2 regions of the Cedecea sp. B1(4) genome follow, and region 2 is predicted to be linked to the other one. Evidence: predicted binding sites of a transcription regulator. Region 2 holds the regulator's gene; the other holds the start of a gene.
The links. The regulator PhoB, encoded in region 2, activates phosphate uptake and scavenging genes when phosphate is short. The targets are predictions, from matches to a motif close to CTGTCATAAAACTGNCNNAT.

Region 1 (3,380 bases), on a different contig from region 2:
GAATGATTTATATTTTTTGTCCGTTTCATTTAATCAGTCCTGAGCCCAGTAGGTTTGGTGCTAAGGATAGGGGATGAGCGGTTGAAATTGAAGCGATGTTGGCCTGTTGGCAGGAGATCTTTACGTTGCCTTACGTTCAAACGCGAGGCAGAAAAAAAGGGGCGTAAAAATACGCCCCTTTCGTTGGCATTCCCGAGATTAATTAGCGAATGGGTTCGCTTTTTTCCCGCTGGTGGCCGCAGCCGGAGTGGCATGAGTTGCCTTAGTGGAAACCGTCGCTGGCGCGGTGTTGTAACCGTCAGCCCGGGCATCCTGCTCTGGGGTTTCCGGCGCAACGCTGTCCGCAGAGGTTGAAACCGGTTTGCCCAGCGTATTGTTCAGCGCAATCAGATCTTGCTCGTTCAACGTACCCAATGCTGATTTAATATTCAGCTGATTAATCAGGTAGTTATAACGTGCGCTGGAGAGTTGCTGTTTGGCGTTATACAGCGTGGTGGTCGCATCCAGCACGTCAACGATAGTACGGGTACCCACCGAGTAGCCGGCTTCCATCGCATCCAGGGAGCTTTGTGCAGACACAACGGCCTGTTTGTAAGCGTTGATGGTGCTGATAGAGGCGTTCACGTTATTAAAGGAAGAACGCACGGTCTGTACCACGCTGCGGTGCGCGCTTTCCAACTGCTCGCTGGCACCCACAAAGTTGTACTGAGCCTGTTTAACCTGAGAGTTAACCTGGCCACCCTGGTACAGCGGCAGGGAGAAGCTCAGGCCAACCTGGTTCTGCCCTTTATAGCTGTTGTCATACTGCGAATTGCCGGAAGTTTTAGAACCATTGTAGCTGCTGTTAGTGACGCCGCTGGACGCGTTCAGGCTCAGGGTCGGCAGGTGGCCGTCTTCAGCCAGGCGAATTTGTTCGCGGGCAAGATCCTGGCTCAGACGAGCCTGAAGCAGGCTAAGGTTGCGTTTCTCAGCATCTTTTAGCAGGTTATTGACTGCATCTGGCTTGGTGGTTTTGAAACCGTCTACGTTCAGAGAAGCCAGGCTCAGATAGTCGTTCCCGGTGACCTGACGCAGTGATTCCACCGCGTTGTCCAGGTTATTACGGGCGGTGACTTCGTTCGCCAGCACTGTGTCGTACTGCGCGCGGGCGTTCTGCACGTCAGTGATGGCAACCAGGCCTACGTTAAAGCGCTGAGTGGTTTGATCCAACTGGCGGTAGATGGCCTGTTTCTGCGCTTCAGTATAGGAAAGCGCGTCAATGGCGCTCAGCACGTTAAAATAGGCTGTGGCCGTGTTCAGGATCAGAGACTGCTGATCGGTCTGGAAGCTAACATCCTGAATCCCTGCTGTTTTTTCCTGCAGGCTCAGCGCGCGCCATTTCGACATATCAAAAATAGTTTGCGTCAGCTGTAATGTTGCACTGGTCGTGTTGGAGTTAACGCCATTAGAGTCGCGAAAACCGTTGCCGTAGGTGTAATCTGCACCCAGGCCCAGCTGTGGTAATAATGGGCTGCGTGCTTCATTAATTTTTTCGAATGCGGCGTCACGGTCAGCAGCGGATTTACGCAGGTCCGGGTTGCTGGTGCGCGCCTGTTGATAAACCTGCAGCAGGTTTTCTGCCTGGCTCATGGCGCTGAAACCCGTTAGGCTCAGACCGATAAGAATGGGGAGCAGTTTCTTCATTTGCATTCCTTGTTGTGAAGCAGAATTATTTTGTTTAACGCCGACAGGAGTCAAAGATGATCGCCGATTCTACAGATTCCGTCAGCCGGGCAGGTTGGCGTAAAGTGCCATCTACCTTAATTTTCACCAATCTACCACATCAAAATTGAAAGGGCAGTTAAGCAGGGTTGAAATCGCCCGGCCAGCGCCCATTTGTCATCAGGACATCATCTATGAACAAGTCAGAAAAGCTAGCGGCTACTTTCGCCAAAAAGGATGTAGAAATTATTGCACGGGAAACGCTTTATCGTGGCTTTTTTTCACTCGATCTTTATCGTTTTCGCCATCGTTTGTTTAATGGCGAAATGAGTGGCGAAGTCAGGCGCGAAATTTTTGAACGCGGTCACGCTGCGGTACTGCTACCCTATGACCCTGTGCGCGATGAAGTCGTGTTGATAGAGCAGATTCGTATTGCAGCCTGGGACACCAGCGAAACCCCATGGCTGTTAGAAATGATCGCCGGCATGATTGAAGAGGGTGAAAGCTTAGAAGATGTTGCGCGCCGTGAAGCCATAGAAGAAGCGGGCCTTGCTGTGGGCCGGACCAAACCGGTTCTGAGCTATTTAGCCAGCCCTGGCGGCACCAGCGAAAGGTTGTCTATTTTAGTCGGCGAAGTGGATGCCACTCAGGCCAACGGTATTCACGGCCTGGTGGAAGAAAACGAAGATATTCGTGTTCATGTGGTGAGCCGGGAGCAGGCTTACCAGTGTGTCGAAGAGGGGAGCATCGACAACGCGGCGACGGTCATCGCTTTGCAATGGCTGCAGCTGCATTATGAGCAACTAAGAAAAGAGTGGAATCACTGATTATGAAGCGCTATACCCCTGACTTCCCCGAAATGATGCGTTTGTGCGAAACCAACTTCGCGCAGCTGCGCCGCCTGTTGCCGAAAAATGATGCGGCGGGCGAAACGGTAACCTATCAGGTTAATAGCGCCAGATATCGCTTAACTATCTCAGAATCAACGCGTTATACCACCCTGGTGGAAATAGAACAAACGCACCCCTCGGTGAGTTACTGGAGCCTGCCGTCAATGTCGGTCAGACTTTACCATGATGCGATGGTCGCGGAAGTGTGTTCAAGCCAGCAGATCTTTCGCTTCAAAGCGCGATATGATTATCCGAATAAAAAGTTGCATCAACGCGACGAAAAGCATCAAATTAACCAGTTTCTTGCTGATTGGCTGCGCTACTGTTTAGCGCATGGAGCAATGGCCGTGCCTGTGTATACCTAGTTTTTTTAGGGTTGAGGACGGTTAACGGCACAACGCCCTGAATAATGGATGGTATTGATACCCTGAATGAATCGAGCTGCCGCCTGGATATCAGCAGCTTAAGTGTGGTGGGTAGTAAGTGTGCGTGAAACCTAAGGACACCATTTGGAAAGCCTGTTAACCCTTCCTGTGGCCGATGGAGGCCGAATCAGGATATTGCAAATAACCGATACCCATTTGTTCGCGGGAAAGAACGAAACGCTGCTAGGGATTAATACCTGGAAGAGCTATCAGGCGGTGCTGACCGCTATTCTGGCCGAACAGCGTGCCTGCGACTTACTGGTGGCAACCGGGGATTTGGCCCAGGATCACAGCGTGGAGGCTTATCAGCACTTTGCTGAAGGGATCTCCCGCATTTCTGCGCCTTGCGTTTGGCTGCCGGGTA
Region 2 (3,380 bases):
GCGCGATGAATGTGCCCGAGCGCAATGTAGTCGGCGGGCGGGAAGTGCTGCGCCGGGAAGGCATCCAGCGTGCCAATATAAATGTCACGCACCGCATCGGATTTCGTGACGCCTACCGTGGTCAGGTGCCCGGTCGCAATAATCGGCAGTGGCTGGTCACCGCGAAGCGCCACGGCGGCGGCATAACATTGCTGATAATGTTCGCTGATGGCTTCCATTAAAGATCGCTGTTTTTCATGGCCGGACAGCCCCGCCTGGCTGCTTTGAATGTCGCGAGGACGCAGGAAAGGAATTGGGCAGAGAATCGCCCCCGGCGTGCCGTCTTTTTGGTTGAGCAGCAGCGCCTGTTCGTCTTTGTTATGGCGGGCGCTGGCAATGACGCGGGTGTTCAGGCAGGCCAGCAGCTCGCGGGATTCATTCAGGGTAGCTACGGAATCGTGATTCCCCGCCAGCACCACCAGCTGGCAGCCGGTGCCCTGCAGCTGCACGACAAAACGATTATACATTTCACGGGCGTAGCTCGGCGGCGAGCCGGTATCAAAGATATCTCCCGCGACGAGGATCGCATCCACCTGATGTTCGACTGCGGCGTTTAACAACCAGTCGAGAAAGGCCTGATGTTCAGAAGCCCGGCTTTTGGTATAGAAGTTTTGGCCGAGGTGCCAGTCTGATGTGTGGAGAATGCGCATAACCTGTCCCATGGCAAAGAGGCGAATTACCGATTATAAGCTATTGAGCTGGCAGCGTAACCGTCAGTAAAAATCCATGGCTGTCATAATTCAAAAAGGTGAAATATCTGGCCGTCATCTTTTTCATAAATCTGTCACAAATCTGACGCATACTGGCGCACAATTAATAAGAGATGGTCTCTTTTCAACAGGGTAAATCATGGCGAGACGCATTTTAGTCGTAGAAGATGAAGCTCCGATTCGTGAAATGGTGAGCTTTGTGCTCGAGCAAAATGGCTTCCAGTCGGTAGAGGCGGAAGATTATGACAGCGCGGTTAACCTGCTGATTGAACCTTTCCCCGACCTGATCCTGCTGGACTGGATGCTGCCAGGCGGTTCCGGGATCCAGTTCATCAAGCACCTGAAGCGCGAAGCGCTGACCCGCGAAATCCCGGTGATGATGCTGACCGCGCGTGGCGAAGAAGAAGATCGCGTGCGTGGCCTTGAAGTCGGTGCCGATGATTACATCACTAAGCCGTTCTCGCCTAAAGAGCTGGTGGCGCGTATTAAAGCGGTGATGCGCCGTATTTCCCCGATGGCGGTGGAAGAAGTGATTGAGATGCAGGGGCTGAGTCTTGACCCGTCCTCACACCGCGTGATGACCGGCGAAGATCCCCTCGACATGGGGCCAACTGAATTTAAGCTGTTACACTTCTTTATGACCCACCCGGAGCGCGTTTACAGCCGTGAACAGCTGCTCAATAACGTTTGGGGAACGAACGTTTACGTTGAAGACCGTACCGTAGACGTGCATATTCGTCGCCTGCGTAAAGCGTTGGAAACAAGTGGTCATGACAAAATGGTGCAAACAGTTCGCGGCACGGGTTATCGTTTTTCAACCCGTTTTTAATATGCTGACAGGAGCGTGACGCGTGCTGGAACGGCTGTCATGGAAAAGGCTGGTACTGGAGCTGGTGCTCTGTTGTATGCCAGCGGCAATTCTCGGATTGATTTTTGGCCACCTGCCGTGGTTTTTACTGGCGGCAGTGACCGCCCTGCTAAGCTGGCATTTCTGGAATTTACTTCGTCTCTCCTGGTGGCTGTGGGTTGACCGCAGCATGACCCCGCCGCCCGGGCGGGGAAGCTGGGAACCTCTGCTGTACGGGCTGCACCAGATGCAGCTGCGTAATAAAAAGCGCCGCAAAGAGTTAGGCAACCTGATCAAACGCTTCCGAAGCGGAGCCGAATCGCTGCCCGATGCGGTGGTGCTGACCACCGAAGAAGGCACCATTTTTTGGTGTAACGGCCTGGCGCAACAGCTGCTTGGCCTGCGCTGGCCGGACGACAGCGGCCAAAATATCCTCAACCTGCTGCGTTACCCTGAATTCTCGCAATACGTGGCGAAGCAGCAGTTTGGCCGCCCGCTGACGCTGGTACTGAACAATGGCCGTCATCTTGAGTTCCGCGTGATGCCCTACGCCGACGGGCAGTGGCTGATGGTGGCGCGAGACGTCACGCAGATGCACCAGCTTGAAGGCGCTCGCCGCAATTTCTTTGCCAACGTTAGCCATGAGCTGCGCACGCCGCTGACCGTGTTACAGGGTTATCTGGAGATGATGCAGGATCAGGCTCTGGAAGGGCCGCTGCGGGATAAAGCGCTGCATACCATGCGCGAGCAAACTTCGCGCATGGAAGGGCTGGTGAGGCAATTGTTAACGCTGTCGCGCATCGAAGCCGCGCCCACGCTGTCGATGAATGAGAAAATCGACGTGCCGCTAATGCTGCGCGTGGTGGAACGAGAGGCGCAGACGTTGAGCCAGCAGAAGCAAACGCTCACTTTTAACGTTGAGCCAGGGCTGCATGTTTACGGTAACGAAGAGCAGCTGCGCAGTGCGATCTCTAACCTGGTGTATAACGCGGTGAATCACACGCCTGCCGGGACGCACATCACCGTCACCTGGCGCAGGTTGCCTCACGGCGTAGCGTTCAGCGTGAAGGATACCGGGCCGGGGATCTCCGCCGAGCACATTCCGCGCCTGACGGAGCGTTTCTACCGAGTAGACAAAGCGCGTTCCCGGCAGACCGGAGGCAGCGGGCTTGGGCTGGCCATCGTGAAGCATGCCCTTAGCCATCATGATGCGCGGCTGGATATCGAAAGCGTACCGGGGCAGGGCTCGACGTTTTCGTTCATCCTGCCCGAGCGCTTAATCGCCCCTGAGTCAGCGGTGGCTGCACATTAATTCACCGTAACCGTCAAGTACACTTTCCACAGGCCAGTTTTCTGGCCTTTTTGTTTGTATTTTCATCACTCGTTAAGTGATGAATATTGAATTGGTGCTTTTTTGTCCGAATGATAAGCCATAACAAAAGCGTATAATCAACTTTATTCACTGCTTATGCGTATTTTTAAAGGATATATTTCTGGTTTCCCGATCCCTTCTTGTCTTCAAACGCTATAAGCGTTTTAATTGCCCCCCTGTTATTACCAGACCGACTGAAATTGCGTGGTAATTCGACTAACTATTCTTCGCCACCGATCCGGAGAAGCATATTCCGCTGTCGTTACCGGTAATAACCGCGTTTTTACCGAACGTTATTTGGACTGAGCGTCGGTTTAAAAATTTGAGCATTTTCAACACCACACATCCACAGGCTGCTTTATTTTATGACCTATCATTTGAAATCTCGTGACATCATCGCTCTGGGCTTTAT

Region 1: nudF (ADP-ribose diphosphatase) is a predicted target of PhoB. The motif match lies at 1,804-1,823, and genes of this name have one in related genera.

What each region holds. Positions count from the first base shown of each region.
Region 1 is NZ_JCAHMZ010000006.1:340,574-343,953, reverse strand. It holds gene ACR6JA_RS14265 (DUF1190 family protein) at 1-29, opposite strand, end outside; gene tolC (outer membrane channel protein TolC) at 199-1,683, opposite strand; gene nudF (ADP-ribose diphosphatase) at 1,896-2,528, shown strand; gene ACR6JA_RS14250 (DUF1249 family protein) at 2,531-2,956, shown strand; gene cpdA (3',5'-cyclic-AMP phosphodiesterase) at 3,101-3,380, shown strand, end outside.
Region 2 is NZ_JCAHMZ010000008.1:228,163-231,542, reverse strand. It holds gene sbcD (exonuclease subunit SbcD) at 1-689, opposite strand, end outside; gene phoB (phosphate response regulator transcription factor PhoB) at 889-1,578, shown strand; gene phoR (phosphate regulon sensor histidine kinase PhoR) at 1,601-2,908, shown strand; gene brnQ (branched-chain amino acid transporter carrier protein BrnQ) at 3,334-3,380, shown strand, end outside.